Linked DNA regions of Persicobacter psychrovividus. Each later gene encodes a partner of the first gene's protein in a complex. Links are inferred from orthologs where the notes say so. Each region holds a gene or a part of one and is shown in the gene's direction. Other genes may lie near its edges.

Region 1 (7,814 bases):
TGGCCATTCAAATTATTGCCTATTGGAAGATTTTCACCAAAGCTGGTGTGGCTGGATGGAAAGCCCTTATCCCGATCTATAATCTTTATGTACATTTGGGGATTGTCCGAATGCCTCAGTGGATGATTATCTTGGCAATCATCCCACTCGCTAATATTTATCTTTTGGTTAAACTTAGCTTGGAGACCGCCAAAGCTTATGGTAGAGGAACAGGCTTTGCGCTGGGGTTGATCTTCCTGACGCCTATCTTTACCTTAATTCTTGGCTTGGATGATTCGATTAAGTATCGATACGGCAAACAACAAAAGCAGGCCTACGGTGGACCTCAAATCCGATAAGTTGGATTAACCTTATTTTCTTGTAAAAGAAGATAGTGTATCATAAATACAAAAGCCCGAAGCTGATCTTTTCAATGATCGGCTTCGGGCTTTTTTATTAAAGAGAAATTCTACTTTCTCAACAGCTTCCGCTTCTGCTCACTGAATTCTTGTTCAGTAAGAATCCCGCACTCCTTCAGTTCATGAAGCTTTCTCAATTCATCTGCAACGTTGGTAGAGGTCACAGGGCGAGCATGTTGCTGATGCGCTTGCTGATAATTAAATCCTATGTTTTGAACACCACCATTGTATTTATCAGCAAACTCTCTGTCATTCATGATCAGTAATTGAATACCATCAATCAAACCGATCAGTGCAGGGATGTAAGTCCAACAAAAGACAATGGACAAAATGCCATAATGCGTCGGTCTTTTAAGGTAAAAATGCTGAATACCCAAAGCACCAAGGAAAAAGGCAAGCAGCGCTGCGATGAGTTTATCTTTCATGTCAAGTATTGTTTAGTAAATGAATAAGACGATGATTTCTGATGATGTTCTGCGTCTTTTTTGTTCTTGCAAAAAAAAATGCAAGGCTGAACTCCAAGGATACAAATTAAAGCACTGCCGCTTTGAATCTATACTAAAAACCTAAACACAAAAAAAAGTGCAAGAAGAAACTCCTGCACTTTTTTAGAAATCTATATTCGGCAATTTAGATTCGGATACCCAATGTTACATTGAAGGTTCTGTTCTTATAAGAGTTATGGTTAAAAGCTTCTGTTGCTTTGAAAGCGTCATTTAAGCCCCAACCGTAGTCAGCATCCAAAGTGAAGAACAATACATCTACACCAAGACCTGCTTTTACCGACCACTGTGTAGATTCAGTATCAAAAGCACCCAATCCATGTGACAATGACCCTTTGTAGCCAAACCCTACCTGAGGACCTGCATACGCACGGAATTTGAACATGTCGGAGTTGATAAAGTTGTAACCCACTAACACAGGAATTTCCCAGCCTTTCTGATCGAAACTCACGCCTTCAAAAGCTTGTTTCGCCATAGCTGAATTTGGGACATCTACTTTGGCAGTATATTTTGCATAGAATAATCCTGGCTGAACGAAGAATTTATCTCCGATACGAACACTTGCACCAAAACGGTAACCTGCCTGCGCAGAGAACATATCATGGTTTGGTTTTGAAACCGTCATACCAACAGCAGGAATAACATGTATCTGTGCTTGAGCTTGCAGCCCAACGAACATCATTAATGCAACAAATAATACGGATAGTTTTTTCATGATCGTTAAGTTTTGTTTTTTCTTTTTTTAGGTAGTTGATCATGATGTTTCAAAAGTCATACCATTTGAGGAAATAAGAATAAAATAGCAGGCTGAGGATCTGAAGGTTATGGTGTTTTTATAAATAAAATGTATAATTTAAGCATAAGAAATAGCCCGTTCAGCCTTCCAAATCAGTTTTCAACCGAATAAATAAATCTAAATTTTTTTCAGGAAAATAAATTTTATAGATCGAAAGGTGTTTTTAGCGGACAACCAGAGGGAGAGGTGTAGGGAGCAAAAAAAGCACCTGAGCAATTGCCCAAGTGCTTTTTAATGGAAGTTATAGTGCCATAGTCTTTTATAGCCTTATCCCGAGTGTTAAGTTGAATGATCTGCTTTTGTAAGAGGTAGAATTTCCAGCTTCTGTAATTGTAAAGGAATCGCTGAGGCCCCAACCATATTCGGCATCAAGGGTAAAGAAAAGTACATCGATACCAAGGCCCGCTTTAAGGGTCCATTGGGTGGAATTGGTATCAATACCATCGAAGCCCTGCGAGATCGAGCCCGTATAGCCAAAGCCGAACTGTGGCCCAAGGTGCCCTCTGAATTTGAAAGCGTCAGAATTGATGATATGATAACCGATCATGACAGGAATTTCAAAGCCTTCATGGTCGTACTTGATATCGCCGGCATTATTGGAGAAAGCATCTTTATCCAACTCTGCACTGTTTTTGGTGTAAAAGAACCCTGGCTGTACATACAGCTCCTCACCTATTCTTACATTCAGCCCAAGCCGATACCCTGCTTTAGCGGTTTCGGCATCTTTATTAACCGACGAGACGGTTAATCCTGCAGAAGGAATCAGGTGAACTTGCGCCTGTGCCTGAAACCCAAGCAAACACAGGAGGACAACGATCAGGGAAGTAAACTTTTTCATAGTAGTTTTTCAGTTGTTTTGTTGTTAGAAGAGATGTTTGAGGGGATTGTTTAAGATTAACTCGACTTCTTTCTGCGTGGTGTTAATATGTGATGATAATTTATTATCTTGTCAGGATGCGCAAAGTGGTGTAATTCAAGTGCTTATTTTATGCGCAGTATTTAATGCTAAACATGGTGCTGTGATTTTATTAACGACGACGCATCGCATTTATTGAAGAATGATCCTTTTCTAAATGACCTTCAATTAAGCCCTCTTTTTTCAATCTTTTCTGCACACCAATAGTTGTTGCAATATGCTACAATCATATATTCCCTTATTTCCATTAGAGATTGTGATCTTCCCGACGGAGAAGGTTAATCTGCATATTTTTGAGCGCAGGTATAAGCAGATGATCCATGATTGTATGCGTGGTGATCGTGTGTTTGGTATTGTATCGAGCCTGAATGGTGAAATAAAATATGGAACGACGGTGCTGCTGAAGTCCATTAATAAAGTGTATAACGATGGCCGAATGGATATTCAGGTGGTGGGGCAGCGTGTTTTCGAGGTCGAGGAGTTTGAACAGGTCAAGCATTCAAGGGAATACCCCGCAGGGCTGATTCATTATTTGCCGAACGATATGGTCGTAAAAGAGGATCAGGTGATGGAGCTTAAAGAGCAGATCACCGAATTTTTTCAGGCGCTGGAAATGGTGGGGCGCGTAGGCTTTAACCAGCAACCACAGGCTTTTGGTATTGGGCACTATCTTGGGCTTTCGATTGATCAAAAATATGCCCTTTTACAGCTGCAGCAGGAAACCGAGCGTCAGGAGTTTTTGATCCACCACCTGCGCGAGACTATTCCTGTGGCACGGCAGTTTAATGAGTCCAAGCGACGGATCAAGATGAATGGGCATTATAAATATTTTGACCTCGGCGACGATTTCCGCCCGAACGAAGGCCAGCATGAAAATTGATTTAACATCCTTGTTCAAATTCGTTCCAAATTGAATATTATTGGTTTTCAGGCGACATTTTCAGGCTTTTCAATCCTCGGAATTTCCTTTTTTGCTTACACTCCTTAGTTTTGTATAAATAAGTAGCTGATCACTTTTCACTTATTGGGTATGCTTTTTCAAATCGGAATGACCATATTTATAAATAGGTGATCGGTGGCTTGTGCTTAGCGATCGGTAAATACAATACCAGTCACCACCAAAGTGTATAATGATCAGTCTACAATACCAACCGTAATCTATTAATCTAACCGTATGATTGCCACCCAAGTCTCCGCTTTCGGGGAAGTCTTATTATATATTATCGGCTCAGCCCTGTTCGTTATGCTGACCTATTTTGGGTCGTGGCTCTTTCGCCCCGATCGTCCTAATGAGGAAAAAAACACCACTTACGAGTCTGGAGAAGATACCGTAGGCTCGGCGTGGGGGCAGTTCAACATGCGGTTTTATATTATCGCCCTGCTCTTTATTCTCTTTGAGGTGGAGATCGTCTTTCTGTTTCCGTGGGCGACTGTTTTTGGGGATAAGAACTTAATTGCCGAGACCAACGGTTTGTGGGGCTGGTTTGCCATAACCGAGATGATGCTTTTCATCTTCATCCTTGCCCTCGGCCTGGCTTATGTATGGGGAAAGGGTTTCCTTGACTGGGAAAAACCTGAAGTGAAGCTGCCCAAGGCCAACAGCCGCGTACCAGAAGAAATGTACGAGCGCCTCAACGATCAATATTAATCTGTTATCACCTTTACCTAATTTATACCGATGGGACTGTTAGATCAAGAGTTTACCAAAGGAGGCGTCATCATCTCCAAGGTTGATGACCTGCTCAACTGGGCACGGCTGTCGTCCCTGTGGCCGATGGGCTTCGGCCTGGCATGTTGTGCCATTGAAATGATGGGTGCCTATGCGGCCAACTATGATTTGGACCGCCTTGGTGTATTTCCGCGCGGTACTCCACGACAATCCGACGTGATGATCGTTGCAGGAACGGTTACCTTCAAGATGGCAGACCGTATCCGACGATTATATGAACAGATGGCAGAGCCTCGATACGTGATTTCCATGGGTTCATGCTCCAACTGTGGAGGTCCCTACTGGGATCATGGATATCATGTGGTCAAAGGGGTCGATCGTATCATCCCCGTTGATGTTTATGTGCCCGGATGCCCTCCCCGCCCTGAAGCATTGATCGGTGGCTTCCTGAAATTGCAGGAAAAGATCCGTACCGAAAGCCTAATGGCACCGACCGCCGTTGCCGATTTGCTCGCCGAGATGGATTGATCAAAATCTTCGGATACTGTACGGGCACACCTATTGCCTTGTTAATTGTTATTTGTCGTGTTCGTGAATTTTAAACCTTGATTACCATGATTAAGAAGGATTTTAGGATTTGTTTTAGGCTATGTAAATAATATAAATCATGATAATCCTTTTAATCAAGTAAATCATGGTCAAAAAAATATCGATACGATACGTTTGACAAGATACATAGATCTGATCCTACAGCGATCAATTCAAATCAAGATGATCTAAATGAGCCACATGAATAAATCAACATTTCCGAACCATAAATAATGGGTGGAAATGTGTGTAATCTGTGGACAATAAATCAAAATCATAATATCCAATTATAAACACCACCTCCTATGTCATTCGAAGAAATCGTTCAGCTGATGCAAAGCCAATTCGGCGAGGAAATCATCATGGAGCAGGGGCTCAATGACTCTCCCCAATCGATTACCGTCGATGCAGGGGCGATTTTTGATCTGTGCCTCTTTCTGAAAGAAGACGACCGACTGTATTTCGATCAGTTGTCTTGCCTGACAGGGGTGGATTATGGCATGAAGGCCAATACCATGGGGGTGGTTTATAACCTCTATTCCATTCCTTTCAATCATCACCTGATGATCAAGGTGGTTTTGCCAAGAAATGAAGAAGGAGCAGATGGCCCCGAGATTGCCTCGGTGGAATCCCTTTGGAAAACAGCCGACTGGCATGAGCGCGAAGCCTTCGACCTGTTCGGCATCCGCTTTTCCAACCATCCCGACCTGCGTCGCATCCTCCTTCCTGCTGATTGGCAGGGGCATCCGATGCGCAAAGATTACGAGGTGCAGGAATACTATCATGGCATCAAGGTAAAATATTAATCCAACGACCCTCCCGCAGACATGGCAAACCAAATCCAATACAAATACGATCCGAAACACCTGAACGTCTCGGAGCCCTCCAAATACACCGAGAAAGATCTCAAGCATCAGGAGATGATCATCAACATCGGACCTCAGCACCCTTCAACCCACGGGGTTTTGCGCTTGGAGGTCGTTACCGATGGAGAGATCATTGTTGATGTGGTGCCTCACCTCGGTTATTTGCACCGTTGTTTTGAAAAACATACGGAGGCTTTGATGTACAATCAGATCATTCCTTATGTCGATCGGATGGATTACGTTACGGCCATGAACAACGAGCATATTTATTGTATGGGCGTGGAGAAAATGCTCGGCATCACCGATCAGATTCCCAAGCGCACCGAATATATTCGGGTGTTGGTAGCAGAACTCAACCGTATTGCTTCGCACTTTGTGGCGCTTGGTACTTATGGTTTGGATATCGGAGCGACGACCCCATTTATTTGGATGATGCGGGACCGTGAGCATATCCTTCGACTGCTCGAATGGCTTTGCGGGGCACGTATGCTCTATAATTATATTTGGGTCGGTGGACTTTATTATGATCTTCCGGTGGGTTTTGAGGAACAATGCACCGAATTCATCAATTACCTTAAACCCAAATTGATTGAATCAGATCAGCTGTTGATTGAAAATAAAATTTATGTCGAGCGTACCGCCAATGTAGGCGTGTTACCAAGAGATCTGGCGATTAATTATGGGGTAACGGGACCGATGTTGCGGGCTTCAGGCTTGAAATATGACCTCCGTCGGGTGGATGCTTACAGTGTGTACCCTGAATTGGATTTTGATATCCCGATCGGTAAAGGTGAGATGGGTACTGTCGGCGATTGTTGGGACCGTTCGTGGGTTCGTGCGCAGGAATGCAAAGAATCGGTCAAGATCATCGAGCAATGTTTGGAGAAATTGAAAGGCGAACACAAACGTGACAAATCCTATGACCCGCAAGCCGTTGTTCCCAAGCGCGTGCGTCCCAAAGCACAATCGATGTACTTCCGTGGCGAAAGCCCAAAAGGAGAATTGGGATTCTATTTCGATGCTGATGGTCGCGCAGACAAGCCTTTGCGTTGCAAAGCCCGATCAAGCTCCTTCGTGAACCTTTCCATCCTGCCCGTATTGTCCAAAGGCGCCATGCTTGCCGATTTGATCGCCATCATGGGATCCATTGATGTTGTTTTGGGCGAAGTCGATCGTTAATATTGATGTTGATGCAGGGCATGCCCTGCATTCAATAAAAATGCCCTGCACCGATCCACCCAAATAACATTTTTTCACTCAGTGAAGGTTGATTGCATTAAATATGATCTTTTTTGTGTTAAATAATACAATAATGATATAGCTTTTAATCTATTTGAAAATTTATAGTCTTTTATAGATAAGTAATGGACTAATTTAGGTCATATTTTCATTTCAACGAATCACTTTTTTGATGAGTAAAACCAAACGTACCATTTTTTGGGTGCTCCTGATCCATATCTTCGCTGTTGGCCTGACGGTTGTCGGCGTAAAGTTATACAAAAGAAAAAAGACACATCATATTGTTCGAACCAGCAACCGCGACAGTGGACAGACCAACCACTCGGGCTATGTGTTTGGCATTGATGTTTCACATCATCAGAGCAATATCAACTGGCATAAGGTCAGAACCTCTAAGCATGATATTAAATTCGTCTTTGTCAGGGCTTCTTATGGAGCATTTAAACGGGATCGTAAGTTCAAAAGAAACTGGCAGGCCTTACAAAAGGAAAAATACCTCAAGGGAGCCTATCATTACTTCAAGCCTAACCAATCCGGTGCCTCACAGTGGCATTTCTTTGATCATATCGTCGAATTAAAGAAAGGGGATTTTCCCCCTGTATTGGATATTGAGGATGCTCCAAGCAACCCTTCGGCTAAAAACATCAGACGGTGGAAAAAAGACCTCAAGACCTGGGCGGATTTGGCAGAGAAAAAGTATGGCAAAAAACCGATCATCTATTCCGGCCGGAAGTTTTATGAAACCCATCTGAAGACTTTGTTTCCTTCAGGTCAGTACCCATTATGGGTGGCGCAATACCCATCCAAAAGGGCGGCGATCAGTTACAGTACCAAAAGCC
Region 2 (4,864 bases), 1.3 Mb from region 1 along the record:
GCCAAGCCAAAAATTCCAACGGCAGGTTCAGGAACGAATGTAGCAAAAAAGCCTGTGGTTAAGCCAAAAATCGGCGGAATGAGTTCGTCAGCTGAAACTACAACGAGCGGTAACAATGTCGCGAAGAAAGCAGTGGCCAAGCCAAAAATTCCAACGGCAGGTTCAGGAACGAATGTGGCTAAAAAGCCCGTGCTTAAGCCAAAAATCGGTGGGACGAGTTCAGCCGCTGAAACGACAACGAGTGGCAGCAATGTCGTGAAGAAAGCAGTAGCCAAGCCAAAAATTCCAACGGCCGGTTCAGGGACGAATGTAGCAAAAAAGTCCGTGCTTAAGCCAAAAATACCTAATACTAAACCGAAAGAGGATTAAATTTAATGAACCAATATTTGATATATGAAATCCTGTTTTATGGATTTATGGGGCTGACATTATTGTCGGCCATCACCATTATTTTTGCCAAAAATGTACTTTACGCAGCTTTTTCGCTGTTGGTGTCCCTTTTTGGTGTTGCCGCACTGTTTGTTTTGATGGGGGCTGATTTTTTGGGAATTGCACAAATCATGATCTATATCGGGGGCATATTGGTGCTGATGATTTTTGGGGTGATGCTGACTAACAGGCTCAATGGAAAACCCATCATTACGGCCAATAAAAACGTGCTGGTCAGCCTGATTTTAGGCATGGTGACTTTTGGGTTTCTTGGCTTGGTGTTTTCTCAGTTTGAATGGGCAAAACGTCCCTGGATGCAGGCCGATGCCGTTGCCGATGGGAGTATTCGTGCATTGGGTATCGCCACCATGACCAACTTTATTTTACCTTTCGAATTGGTGGCAGTCATGCTTTTGGTTGCATTAATCGCAGGGACATATTTAGCAAAACGAGCAAGATGACCATCACAACCTTTCTATTTTACCTTCCGCTGTTGCTTACTTTTGCCGTAGCGGGAATTTATGCCGAGCGGAAAATTGCAGGATTTATTCAGGATCGCCTGGGCCCAATGGATACGGGTAAGTTTGGCCTTTTGCAGACCATCGCCGATGTGCTGAAACTCCTGATGAAAGAGGATATTTCCCATGACCGTGTTGATAAAAAGCTATTCCCCATTGCACCAATTATCGTGTTTTCTGCAATATTGAGTGGGTTTGCCGTCTTGCCTTTAACCTCTGACTGGACTGGCGCAGGTTTGCAGGTCGGTTTGTTTTACCTACTGACCATTATCACTTTTGATGTTGTCGGCATTCTGATGGCGGGATGGGCCGCAAATAATAAATATGCCCTTTTTGGTGCTGAGCGATCTGTAGCGCAGCTGATCAGTTACGAGGTGCCTATGGGGATGTGTGTGCTGGCAGTCGTCTGTATTTGTCAGACCCTCGATTTGCAGGCAATATCCTTTCAGCAGGGAATTTTTGCCGTGGCCCACGGGCAGGAGGTCAGCTATTTGTTTGGCATTAAAGCCACGGGCATTGAAGTTTCCAGCATTGGTGGTATTCTAAGCTGGAATATTGTCAGGGCGCCGATTCTTATTCCTGTGGCCGTGATTTTCTTCATCGCTTCGCTGGCAGAGGCCAACCGTGCGCCATTCGACCTTGCCGAAGCGGAAAGTGAACTGATCGCTGGTTACAATGTGGAATACTCGGGTTTTAAATTTGCCATGCTGATGCTTGGAGAGTACGGCATGATGTTGCTGATGTCTATTCTGATGGCTGTATTGTTTTTTGGCAGCTGGAATACTCCATTTCCCAATATCGGATCCTGGCCTCTTGCCGAATGGACAAGCGGTCAGCCTGGTAGTGTGAGTGGGCACCTTTGGGGTGGTTTTTGGTTGCTGTCGAAAGCCTTTGTGGTGATATTTTTCCAAATGGTGGTGCGCTGGACCTATCCTCGTTTGCGGGTGGATCAGCTGATGAGTTTCGCCTGGAAATACCTGACGCCCGCAACATTAATTTTGGTGGTTCTGTCCGTTTTTTGGCGGATGTTAATGATATAATGAAATGATTCCATTAGCGCATATATTAATATTTTCGGCCCTGTTGTTTTCTCTTGGGATCATGATTGTCCTGATGAAGAAAAATGCCATTGTTATCCTGATGGGGATTGAGCTGATTCTTAATGCCGCCAATATCAATCTGGTGGCTTTTTCGCATTACGACCCCACTTTTTCGGGGCAAATGTTTACCATGTTTGTAATGGTGGTTGCGGTATCAGAAATTGCCATTGCACTCGCCATTGTTTTTAAGCTTTATCATCATTTGCGTTCCATCGACCTTGACTTAAACTAAATGGAAACCTTAACTCAATATAATTCTTTGGCCATTGGAGCAGGGATATTGGCCATGATCCTGCCCTTGCTGTCTTTTGTGCTGATCGCCTTTTTTTCGGACTATTTCGGCGCCAAAAGTGACCGACTGGCCATTAGCGCTGTCAGTATTTCGTTGGTCATGTCGGTATTTGTCGCCATGCAGGTATTTCCCAACCATGTGATTACAGCACAGTGGTCGTGGTTTTCTGTCGGCGAATATCAGTTCAATATCGGCCTATTGCTTGATCAGCTTACCGCAGTAATGCTGGTGGTGGTCAGCCTGGTGTCTTTACTGGTGCATATTTTCTCGATGAACTACATGAAAGGCGAGCCACATTATGCCCGCTATTATAGTTTCCTCGGGCTCTTTACCTTCAGTATGTTTATCATCCTGCTGGCTGATAACCTATTGGTACTTTTCATGGGTTGGGAGCTGGTAGGCTTGTCTTCTTATTTGCTGATCGGTTTTTGGTTTGAGCGCCCCTCGGCAGCGAATGCCAACCGTAAAGCATTCCTGACCAACAGGGTGGGGGATATGGGTTTTCTTTTCGGAATCATGATTTTCTGGGCCTATTTTCATACCCTTAATTTTCAGGAACTCACCGCCCTTTTCAGCAATGCGTCAGTTTTGGCACAAATCCCTTCCACGTGGTTAATTCTCGGTGGGCTGGGGATATTCATGGGGACAGTCGGTAAATCGGCGCAGTTTCCTTTGCAAGTCTGGTTGCCTGATGCCATGCAGGGGCCAACGCCTGTTTCTGCATTAATCCACGCCGCAACCATGGTTGCCGCAGGGATTTTCCTTTTGGCGAGGGTTTTCCCGATGCTGGCGCCTGAAACATTGATAGTGATCGCCCTGATCGGTTCCATTACCGCCATGATGGGAGCCTTTTCGGCCTTGAACCAATTTGACATCAAGCGGGTGTTGGCCTATTCTACCTCCTCGCAGTTGGGTTATATGGTGATGGGCATGGGGGTAGGTGCCTACGATGCATCCCTGTTTCACCTGATTACCCATGCGTTTTTCAAGGCGGGTTTATTCCTGTCCGTTGGTGCGGTCATTCATGCCATGCACCATTTTCATGCTGAATGTAAAAAGAAGAATATCAGTATCCATCTCGATCCGCAAGATATGCGTCAAATGGGTGACCTCGGCAAGCGGATGCCCCTGATTCATGCGGGATACACCATTTGTGCACTCGCCTTGATTGGCCTGCCGTTCTTTTCAGGATTTATGTCCAAAGATGCCATTCTTATGGCCTCCTGGGAATGGGCGCAAAACCTCAGTGCCCACGGGCAATATTGGGCATGGTTTGTTCCTTTGAGTGGTTTTGGAGCCGCTGTGCTTACGGCTTTTTATATGGCTCGACAGTGGTACCTGGTTTTTTGGTCAAAGTCAAGATTGATCGTTGAATGTCAGGCGGCCTGTAATTGTTACGATTCCCTGCACGATCCTTCCTGGAAGAAAACCGTGCCTGTTGGTCTTTTGGCGATGCTATCGGTCTGGCTTGTTTACGGCTTGAATCCTTTCGATGGACACGCTTCCTGGTTGTATCATGCCGTTGATCAGCCAATGAATGTGATGCTCGCCGACTGGCAAATTGCGGGTCAGCGGGAGATTTGGTATGTCCCATTACTGGCCTTGGCTTCGGCATTATTGGGCTTGGGCTATGCCTATCGAAAATATAGTCGGGTAAGTAAACTCGGCATAGATTACAGTCATCGCAGGCCAAAAGGCCGATGGGGGTATTTGTCGATCAATAATTTTTATATGGATCGTTTTTACCGAAAACATTTCATGATCCGCAGCCTGCGTTGGGCTTACCGACTGCATTGGTTTGATAAAAATGTGCTTGACAAAGGCATTGTTGCAATCGGCGGACTAACCCTGAGTGCTTCTCGGGTTTTCCGAAAATTCGATCAGGCCAACCAATGGGTGGTTAATGCCATAGGGGTTGCGGTCGTGATATTGGGGCAGGCTTTCCGAACCCTTGACATCTGGATTGTTGATGGACTGGTTAATTTTTCCGCCAACCTGTCTTCTGCATTAGGCAAGTCTTTCGGGAAAGTGCAAGGGCGACAAACACAATCCATCATTGCTTATATGCTTTGTGGGGTGTTTATCTTGGCCTTATGGGTGTTGTTGTAATTGCAGCCATAAGCCGCCTCAGGCTTTTTTTCCTGTCCTCCAATCACCGATCGCAAGACGTCAGCGGCTTCTTTACTGATCTCAGCCGCCTTTTTGTGAAAGCAGTAATTGCTCAATTAAAGATGACCAAGTATTGAAGTCCATGGACAACAACTGGTCAAATAAAAACGCCCGAAATGTTATGCAACACTTCGGGCGTTTTCAGTTCCTGTAAAAAATATTATTTCATGCTTCTTCGTCGGTAATCCTCTTTGGTGATCTCAAAAGGTTTAATGCTTGAATTTGGGGATGGTTTGTCCCCTGTGTTCAGTCGCATGCCTAAACTGTTGAGGAAATTTACTGAAGCCAGGTTACTGCCTTCCGCAGAACCGTGAATTGCCTCAGCCTGCATTTCTTCAAATCCATATTTAATCACT
Region 3 (7,877 bases), 1.3 Mb from region 1 along the record:
TTGATTTTTTTATCGAATGGATTTTTTTGACTATGTTGAATGATTTTTTTATATCTTTTTTCATTTAACCACAATGTGTTGGCTGTTAGTAATTTCTAAATCTAACAGCTATTTTTTTGCCCAAAATTTAGTAAGGATCCATGCTTGCTTAGTTTGGTTCTAACTGAAAAATTTTAGAACTTAATAATCTCCTAATCAAACATACCTAACCTAAGTCTTATGTCGCAACCTCATATTTATGATTTCGGAATTGTAGGAAACTGTGCTTTTATGGCCTCTATCAACAAACGAACCGATGTGGTTTGGATGTGCTGGCCATCCTTTGAAAGCAGTTTTATTTTCGGAAGTTTACTGGACAAAGAAAAAGGCGGGGAGTTCTCAATTTTACCCGTCGATGAGGAATTCAGCTCACATCAATATTATCAGGAAAACACCAACATTCTCGTTACCGAAATAGAAGACTCCAATGGGAAGTACCGCGTAACGGATTTCGCCCCACGATTTCCGCAGTTCGATCGGTATTTTCGGCCTTTAATGTTAATTCGGAAAGTGGAGCCGCTCTCAGGTAACCCAAGGGTGAATGTACGTTGCAGCCCTAAAGGGGACTATGGGAAGAAAAATCCGCAACGCGTGGTGGGCTCTAATCATATTAAATATCTTGGCATTGGCGATGAGGTACGACTGACGACCAACATTCCACTGAGTTATGTGATTGATGATGAGGAGCCTTTCTTTCTGAATGAGACCAAATACCTTGCCCTGACCTACGGCGCACCACTCGAGGCGGCTCTTGAACGTACCGCAGATGAGTTTTTGCGTGCCACTCAGAAATATTGGAAAGATTGGGTGAAGTCCACCAGTATTGGGCATTTTCAGCAGGAGGCCGTGATTCGTTCTGCCCTCGCTCTGAAAATCCATCAGTATGAAGATACAGGGGCAATTATTGCGGCCAGTACCACCTCATTGCCCGAATCGCCAGGCAGTGGAAGAAACTGGGATTACCGTTTTTGCTGGATGCGGGATACTTTCTATACCCTTCAGGCTTTCAATCATATTGGTCACTTCGAGGAGTCGGAAAGGTACTTTAATTATATCGCCAATATTTCTTCCAAAGAGAAAGAGCGCTTTCAGCCTTTGTATAGTATTAAAGGGAAATCCAAGCTGGAGGAGAAGATTCTTGACCTTGAAGGTTACCTCGGAAATGGCCCTGTTAGGATTGGTAATCAGGCGCATGAACATATTCAGAATGATGTGTATGGGCAGGTGATGATCAGCCTTTTGCCCTTGTTCGCAGATGCCCGTTTTCACCATGAAAACCGCTTCAGTTCTCACGACATGATGTGGGATATTCTGAAAATGATCGAAAATACAATCGATGAAAAAGATGCCAGTTTATGGGAGTTCCGTGACCGTTCGAAGTATTATTGTTACACTTTCTTGTTTCAGTGGGCAGGAAGTAGCGCGGCACTGAAAATTGCCTCAAGATTTGGTGATCAGAAAATGATGAACCTCGCCCGAGACCTTAAAAAACGTGCTTTTGAGCGTATCGAGGGGTGTTATGAAGATGAACGCGGTGTTTATACACAGGCGGCGGGATCGCCCGAGCTTGATGCGGCCAACCTGCAGTTGATCATGATGGGTTATTTGGATTCTTCCAGTATTGTAGCCAAGTCGCACTTGAAGGCGATGGAAAAGGAACTCAGAACCAAAGAAGGCTTGTTTTACCGTTACCGACATGTCGATGATTTTGGAACGCCCGAAACAACCTTCCTGATTTGCTCTTTCTGGTATGTGGAGGCCCTTGCTGTTGTGGGCAGGGTAGAGGAAGCGATTATCGAGTTTGAAAAGTTATTGAAATATACGAACCACCTTGGCTTATTGAGTGAGGATGTTGATGCAAAAACGGGCAGTCAGTGGGGGAATTTCCCACAGGCCTACAGCCATGTCGGTTTGATTAATGCCGCCTATCGTATTGCGAAAAAGTTGGATAAACCGATGTTCTTTTAAAAGAACAATTGCGGTGATAATGAATAAAAAAGGGTTTGGTGATGTGCCAAGCCCTTTTCTGTTATTGGTGTTTTACATTAAGGTCATAAAGCTTGATGAGGCCGAAATTTTCAAGTTTGAAATAGGGTTGAAACAACCGACTGGTGCAAGACTTAAATTATCGCACAATTTTTATTGTCCATAGATCAAGCAGATTTCCACGGATTTTTTTATTGCGGAAGTTGGATGTCGCCCATCGCAAATCCACAAAATTACTTTCTATTCTTTTTGATGAAGGAGCCCTCCAATAATAGCGTGTGTTGTTTACGGGTTGTAGCGCTATTGTTCGAGTTTCAGTGATTCAGCAACCTCCGTAGATAAACCTTATACATACCCCTTCACCTTATAAGCCGCAAAGCCAATCCATTCTTTGATGATCATATTCCATTGGGTCAGCGTTTCTGCATTGGGCAATACATATTCTTGCACCATAAAATCTCGGTCTGAAGTCAAATAATGAACGCTGAAGGGTACAGTGTTGATATTTTGTTTTTTGAAACAGGCGACCGAGCGACGCATATGGAAGGCTGAAGTAATTAACAAGTAATTTTTGTGCTTGAAGGAGGCGTGCTGATCGATGATTTTTTTGGTCAAAAGCGCATTCTCGAAAGTGTTTCTTGACTGATCCTCCAATAGTATGGCGGAACGGGGAATGTTGCAGTCCAAAAGAAATTGCAGACTTTGGGCAGCTTCACTTGGCTCCCCATCGATTTTTTGGAGATGCCCATTACCACCCGTGAAAATAATGTGGTCAATCACACCCATCCGATACAATTGTACCGCCTGCGTGATCCTGTCGGCAGCCTGATTAAAGGAGGTCAGTCTGTAGGGTTGTCTCCCCGTCAGGGTGGCGCCACCAAGAACGATAGCTGTTTTGGGAGCAGCGGACTGTAATTCTTCGAGCGACGGGCGTGCTATTTGCCATTTCAGATTGATGAAATCAAACAGGGGCTGATTCCCGAAAATGAATAGCAGCAAAAGGGAAAAAATCAACGCCTTTTTTCGCCACTTTGGGAGGCAAACCGAAAACAGGAGCAGGACGAAGATCCATGAAATTGGCTGGATGCCGTAAACGAGGATTTTGGAAAGCAAAAAGAACATAAAAAAACCACTAATTGAAGTTTAAAATTAGTGGTTTTTCTGAAGATCAGGAAGGCTTATTGGTGGTTTTTAAATTTGTACACCAAGCCAATGGCCATCACGTGTTTGTATTGCAGGCGTGGCCCCATGTCGTTGATTTTGATATCGTCATCATAAATGGTTTGCACCGAAATGTTGGCAGAAAGCCAGTCGTTTACTTTCAGGTCGAGTAAAGCATCCAGGTTTACATCAATATTTTGAGGATTCTCGCGGTAATTGGAGAAGAAGTTACCATTTAATTGAAAGGTGACATTTTTAGCCACATCTTTTTTGAACTGGAACCTGACGTTTGCCCCCACTTCAAAACGGTAATTATCGCCTTTCTGAACACCAAACGCCCCTTGGTTAGATAATTCATCATCCATTACAAAGGTGGTTTTCGTGGCGATAGGCCCAAGGTACAGACTGAATAAATCTTTAATGATATAGGTAGTACCCGCAGAAAATTCCAGGTAACCAGGTGCCATAAATGTCGAGATTCGTTTGGTAGGGTCATCGCCCTTCAAGTCGAAACCATCGGCAAATTGCGTTCTGAAGTTCAGCAATCCAGTATAGTACCATCGGCTGTCCTTGATCTGGCGGCTGAAACTCGAAAGCAGATCTATGCGGTCTTCGGTTTTTTCCTGACCAGAACTCCCTTTGCGGATCAGTCCGTAACCAACATCCAGCTTGTTTCCCCAAATAATTTTTTCATGGGAATAATTCGCATACACATTGGCGAAGGCATTACCTGCGATGGAATTGTCGCCACCAGCCGCCCAGTTGCTTAAAGTCACCTGAGACATATTAATGCCTGTCGTGCCACCGACTTTCCATTCTTTTTGAGGCCTTTGTACCTCTTTTTTTGCATTTGCTGTTGTATTTTGAGCATATACAGATGAAGTGCTGAGTAGTGCAGCAAGGAGTAGTATTTTTTTCATAAGTAGGTTATATAATTAAATTTTATATCGAATTTGTGCTGTGTAAGTTTGTGTAAAATTTATGTAATTTTAATTTGCGGTGTTATAAAAATATAAATTTGCGCATTCGCAATAGATTTTAGGTATCTTAAATTCTTAATACTGACACTGAGCAGTTGGACAGATTGCGTTTTGTGCCGAGATCTTGTAGCTTTGGAGGCTGGAGACGCAATATTCTCAAAAAATACCCATGAGTAAAAATTTTAAGAATAAATATTGGACAAATATAAAGGATGCCTATAAAACCTTAAAGGAAGGAATGGGGCTGACATTGACCCATTTTGTGAAGGCGACCAAGTCTCATGATAACCGTGGGATCGATGAACAGGGGTATTTTGACCAGAACGAAGGGCTTGTAACTTTACAATATCCGCATCAAAAACTGGAGGTTCCTATCAATGGGCGATATAAGCTTGATTTGGAGCAGGAGGACTGTATTGTTTGCGATAAGTGCGCTAAGGTGTGTCCTGTGGATTGTATAGATATCGTTCCTGTACGCTCTGCGGAGGAACTTGGTAAAACGTCTGATGGATCTTCTATCAGGATGCATTTGGCAAAGTTTGATATCGATATGGCCAAATGTATGTTCTGCGGCCTTTGTACTTATGTTTGTCCTACCGAATGTCTGACCATGACGTCGGAATATGACTATTCTACTTTTGATTTTGCAGAGCATAATGTGCCTTTTGCAACCATGACGCCTTTGGAGATTCTTGAGGCAGAGGCTAAATGGAAAAAGGTGCAGGAGGAAAAGCAGGCAGCCAAAGCAGCGAAACCTTCGCCTGCAGCCAAGGCGGTTATCAAGCCTAAAGCCGTGGGAGCGCCAAAGGTGAGTATCCCAAAACCAGCGGCTAAGGCGGTAATTAAACCGAAGGTGCCTTCAGCAGCAACCGCCAAAAAAGTTGTGAAGCCCCAGATTCCAGCGATGAAAAAGGCGGATGAACAAACGCCAGAAAATACAAATGTGGCCAAAAAGCCCGTGCTCAAGCCAAAAATTGGTGGTGCAGGTTCAGCAGCTGAAACCACACCGAGTGGCAGCAATGTCGCGAAGAAAGCAGTGGCCAAGCCAAAAATTCCAACGGCAGGTTCAGGAACGAATGTGGCCAAAAAGCCCGTGCTTAAGCCAAAAATTGGTGGTGCAGGTTCAGCAGCTGAAACCACACCGAGTGGCAGCAATGTCGCGAAGAAAGCAGTGGCGAAGCCAAAAATCCCAACGGCCGGATCAGGAACGAATGTAGCAAAAAAGCCTGTGGTTAAGCCAAAAATTGGCGGAGCGGGTTCGGTAGCTGAAACTACACCGAGTGGCAGCAATGTCGCGAAGAAGTCAGTGGCCAAGCCAAAAAATCCAACGGCCGGTTCAGGAACGAATGTAGCTAAAAAGCCCGTTCTTAAGCCAAAAATCGGCGGAGCAGGTTCGGCAGCTGAAACTACAACGAGTGGCAGCAATGTCGTGAAGAAGCCAGTGGCCAAGCCAAAAATTCCAACGGCAGGTTCAGGAACGAATGTGGCTAAAAAGCCCGTTCTTAAGCCAAAAATCGACGGAACGGGTTCAGCCGCTGAAACGACAACGAGCGGTAGTAATGTTGCGAAGAAGCCAGTAGCCAAGCCAAAAATTCCAACGGCAGGTTCAGGAACGAATGTAGCAAAAAAGCCTGTGGTTAAGCCAAAAATCGGCGGAATGAGTTCGTCAGCTGAAACTACAACGAGCGGTAACAATGTCGCGAAGAAAGCAGTGGCCAAGCCAAAAATTCCAACGGCAGGTTCAGGAACGAATGTGGCTAAAAAGCCCGTGCTTAAGCCAAAAATCGGTGGGACGAGTTCAGCCGCTGAAACGACAACGAGTGGCAGCAATGTCGTGAAGAAAGCAGTAGCCAAGCCAAAAATTCCAACGGCCGGTTCAGGGACGAATGTAGCAAAAAAGTCCGTGCTTAAGCCAAAAATACCTAATACTAAACCGAAAGAGGATTAAATTTAATGAACCAATATTTGATATATGAAATCCTGTTTTATGGATTTATGGGGCTGACATTATTGTCGGCCATCACCATTATTTTTGCCAAAAATGTACTTTACGCAGCTTTTTCGCTGTTGGTGTCCCTTTTTGGTGTTGCCGCACTGTTTGTTTTGATGGGGGCTGATTTTTTGGGAATTGCACAAATCATGATCTATATCGGGGGCATATTGGTGCTGATGATTTTTGGGGTGATGCTGACTAACAGGCTCAATGGAAAACCCATCATTACGGCCAATAAAAACGTGCTGGTCAGCCTGATTTTAGGCATGGTGACTTTTGGGTTTCTTGGCTTGGTGTTTTCTCAGTTTGAATGGGCAAAACGTCCCTGGATGCAGGCCGATGCCGTTGCCGATGGGAGTATTCGTGCATTGGGTATCGCCACCATGACCAACTTTATTTTACCTTTCGAATTGGTGGCAGTCATGCTTTTGGTTGCATTAATCGCAGGGACATATTTAGCAAAACGAGCAAGATGACCATCACAACCTTTCTATTTTACCTTCCGCTGTTGCTTACTTTTGCCGTAGCGGGAATTTATGCCGAGCGGAAAATTGCAGGATTTATTCAGGATCGCCTGGGCCCAATGGATACGGGTAAGTTTGGCCTTTTGCAGACCATCGCCGATGTGCTGAAACTCCTGATGAAAGAGGATATTTCCCATGACCGTGTTGATAAAAAGCTATTCCCCATTGCACCAATTATCGTGTTTTCTGCAATATTGAGTGGGTTTGCCGTCTTGCCTTTAACCTCTGACTGGACTGGCGCAGGTTTGCAGGTCGGTTTGTTTTACCTACTGACCATTATCACTTTTGATGTTGTCGGCATTCTGATGGCGGGATGGGCCGCAAATAATAAATATGCCCTTTTTGGTGCTGAGCGATCTGTAGCGCAGCTGATCAGTTACGAGGTGCCTATGGGGATGTGTGTGCTGGCAGTCGTCTGTATTTGTCAGACCCTCGATTTGCAGGCAATATCCTTTCAGCAGGGAATTTTTGCCGTGGCCCACGGGCAGGAGGTCAGCTATTTGTTTGGCATTAAAGCCACGGGCATTGAAGTTTCCAGCATTGGTGGTATTCTAAGCTGGAATATTGTCAGGGCGCCGATTCTTATTCCTGTGGCCGTGATTTTCTTCATCGCTTCGCTGGCAGAGGCCAACCGTGCGCCATTCGACCTTGCCGAAGCGGAAAGTGAACTGATCGCTGGTTACAATGTGGAATACTCGGGTTTTAAATTTGCCATGCTGATGCTTGGAGAGTACGGCATGATGTTGCTGATGTCTATTCTGATGGCTGTATTGTTTTTTGGCAGCTGGAATACTCCATTTCCCAATATCGGATCCTGGCCTCTTGCCGAATGGACAAGCGGTCAGCCTGGTAGTGTGAGTGGGCACCTTTGGGGTGGTTTTTGGTTGCTGTCGAAAGCCTTTGTGGTGATATTTTTCCAAATGGTGGTGCGCTGGACCTATCCTCGTTTGCGGGTGGATCAGCTGATGAGTTTCGCCTGGAAATACCTGACGCCCGCAACATTAATTTTGGTGGTTCTGTCCGTTTTTTGGCGGATGTTAATGATATAATGAAATGATTCCATTAGCGCATATATTAATATTTTCGGCCCTGTTGTTTTCTCTTGGGATCATGATTGTCCTGATGAAGAAAAATGCCATTGTTATCCTGATGGGGATTGAGCTGATTCTTAATGCCGCCAATATCAATCTGGTG

Evidence for each region.
Region 2: the proteins of AABK40_RS13555 (region 1) and AABK40_RS07975 are in contact, whole or in part, in a cryo-EM structure (PDB 6KHJ), measured with the Thermosynechococcus vestitus proteins. The link is inferred for Persicobacter psychrovividus from one-to-one orthologs. Residues at the interface, in WP_126986108.1 of Thermosynechococcus vestitus: Gly6, Tyr7, Glu8, Tyr9, Phe10, Gly12, Phe13, Leu14, Ile16, Cys17, Ser18, Pro21, Ala24, Leu25, Ala27, Ser28, Leu31, Arg32, Pro33, Ser35, Arg40, Leu41, Thr42, Thr43, Tyr44, Glu45, Ile51, Gly53, Ala54, Trp55; in WP_126985484.1 of Thermosynechococcus vestitus: Gln8, Lys26, Trp29, Leu30, Pro33, Met34, Met37, Leu38, Leu83, Ile84, Phe85, Lys86, Glu87, Asp88, Val89, Leu90, Pro91, Ala92, Thr100, Ala104, Val107, Ile108, Phe111, Leu112, Tyr114, Ile115, Ile125, Ser126, Leu128, Phe133.
Region 3: the proteins of AABK40_RS13555 (region 1) and AABK40_RS07980 are in contact, whole or in part, in a cryo-EM structure (PDB 7NYH), measured with the Escherichia coli proteins. The link is inferred for Persicobacter psychrovividus from one-to-one orthologs.

The regions. Positions count from the first base shown.
Region 1 is NZ_AP025292.1:3,143,838-3,151,651, reverse strand. Bases 2,699-5,524 are described here. They hold AABK40_RS13555 (NADH-quinone oxidoreductase subunit A), read left to right. Parts: upstream 2,699-3,787; coding sequence 3,788-4,261; downstream 4,262-5,524. Other genes in these bases: AABK40_RS13545 (NADH-quinone oxidoreductase subunit C), read left to right, coding at 5,176-5,524; nuoB (NADH-quinone oxidoreductase subunit NuoB), read left to right, coding at 4,292-4,810; AABK40_RS13560 (LON peptidase substrate-binding domain-containing protein), read left to right, coding at 2,831-3,493. Outside these bases: AABK40_RS13580 (DUF5684 domain-containing protein), read left to right, coding at 1-338; AABK40_RS13575 (NINE protein), read right to left, coding at 449-823; AABK40_RS13570 (porin family protein), read right to left, coding at 1,029-1,616; AABK40_RS13565 (outer membrane beta-barrel protein), read right to left, coding at 1,957-2,535; more of AABK40_RS13545, read left to right, coding at 5,525-5,676; AABK40_RS13540 (NADH-quinone oxidoreductase subunit D), read left to right, coding at 5,698-6,915; AABK40_RS13535 (glycoside hydrolase family 25 protein), read left to right, coding at 7,148-7,814. UniProt on the Escherichia coli protein: NDH-1 shuttles electrons from NADH, via FMN and iron-sulfur (Fe-S) centers, to quinones in the respiratory chain. The immediate electron acceptor for the enzyme in this species is believed to be ubiquinone.
Region 2 is NZ_AP025292.1:1,869,059-1,873,922, reverse strand. Bases 1-2,936 are described here. They hold AABK40_RS07975 (complex I subunit 1/NuoH family protein), read left to right. Parts: upstream 1-886; coding sequence 887-1,987; downstream 1,988-2,936. Other genes in these bases: nuoL (NADH-quinone oxidoreductase subunit L), read left to right, coding at 2,280-2,936; nuoK (NADH-quinone oxidoreductase subunit NuoK), read left to right, coding at 1,992-2,279; AABK40_RS07980 (NADH-quinone oxidoreductase subunit J family protein), read left to right, coding at 375-890; AABK40_RS07985 (4Fe-4S binding protein), read left to right, coding at 1-369. In the rest of the region: more of nuoL, read left to right, coding at 2,937-4,448; AABK40_RS07960 (GNAT family N-acetyltransferase), read right to left, coding at 4,669-4,864. UniProt on the Escherichia coli protein: NDH-1 shuttles electrons from NADH, via FMN and iron-sulfur (Fe-S) centers, to quinones in the respiratory chain. The immediate electron acceptor for the enzyme in this species is believed to be ubiquinone.
Region 3 is NZ_AP025292.1:1,871,791-1,879,667, reverse strand. Bases 4,989-7,877 are described here. They hold AABK40_RS07980 (NADH-quinone oxidoreductase subunit J family protein), read left to right. Parts: upstream 4,989-6,119; coding sequence 6,120-6,635; downstream 6,636-7,877. Other genes in these bases: nuoK (NADH-quinone oxidoreductase subunit NuoK), read left to right, coding at 7,737-7,877; AABK40_RS07975 (complex I subunit 1/NuoH family protein), read left to right, coding at 6,632-7,732; AABK40_RS07985 (4Fe-4S binding protein), read left to right, coding at 4,989-6,114. Outside these bases: AABK40_RS08000 (glycoside hydrolase family 15 protein), read left to right, coding at 220-2,007; AABK40_RS07995 (YdcF family protein), read right to left, coding at 2,371-3,147; AABK40_RS07990 (DUF3078 domain-containing protein), read right to left, coding at 3,204-4,106; more of AABK40_RS07985, read left to right, coding at 4,336-4,988. UniProt on the Escherichia coli protein: NDH-1 shuttles electrons from NADH, via FMN and iron-sulfur (Fe-S) centers, to quinones in the respiratory chain. The immediate electron acceptor for the enzyme in this species is believed to be ubiquinone.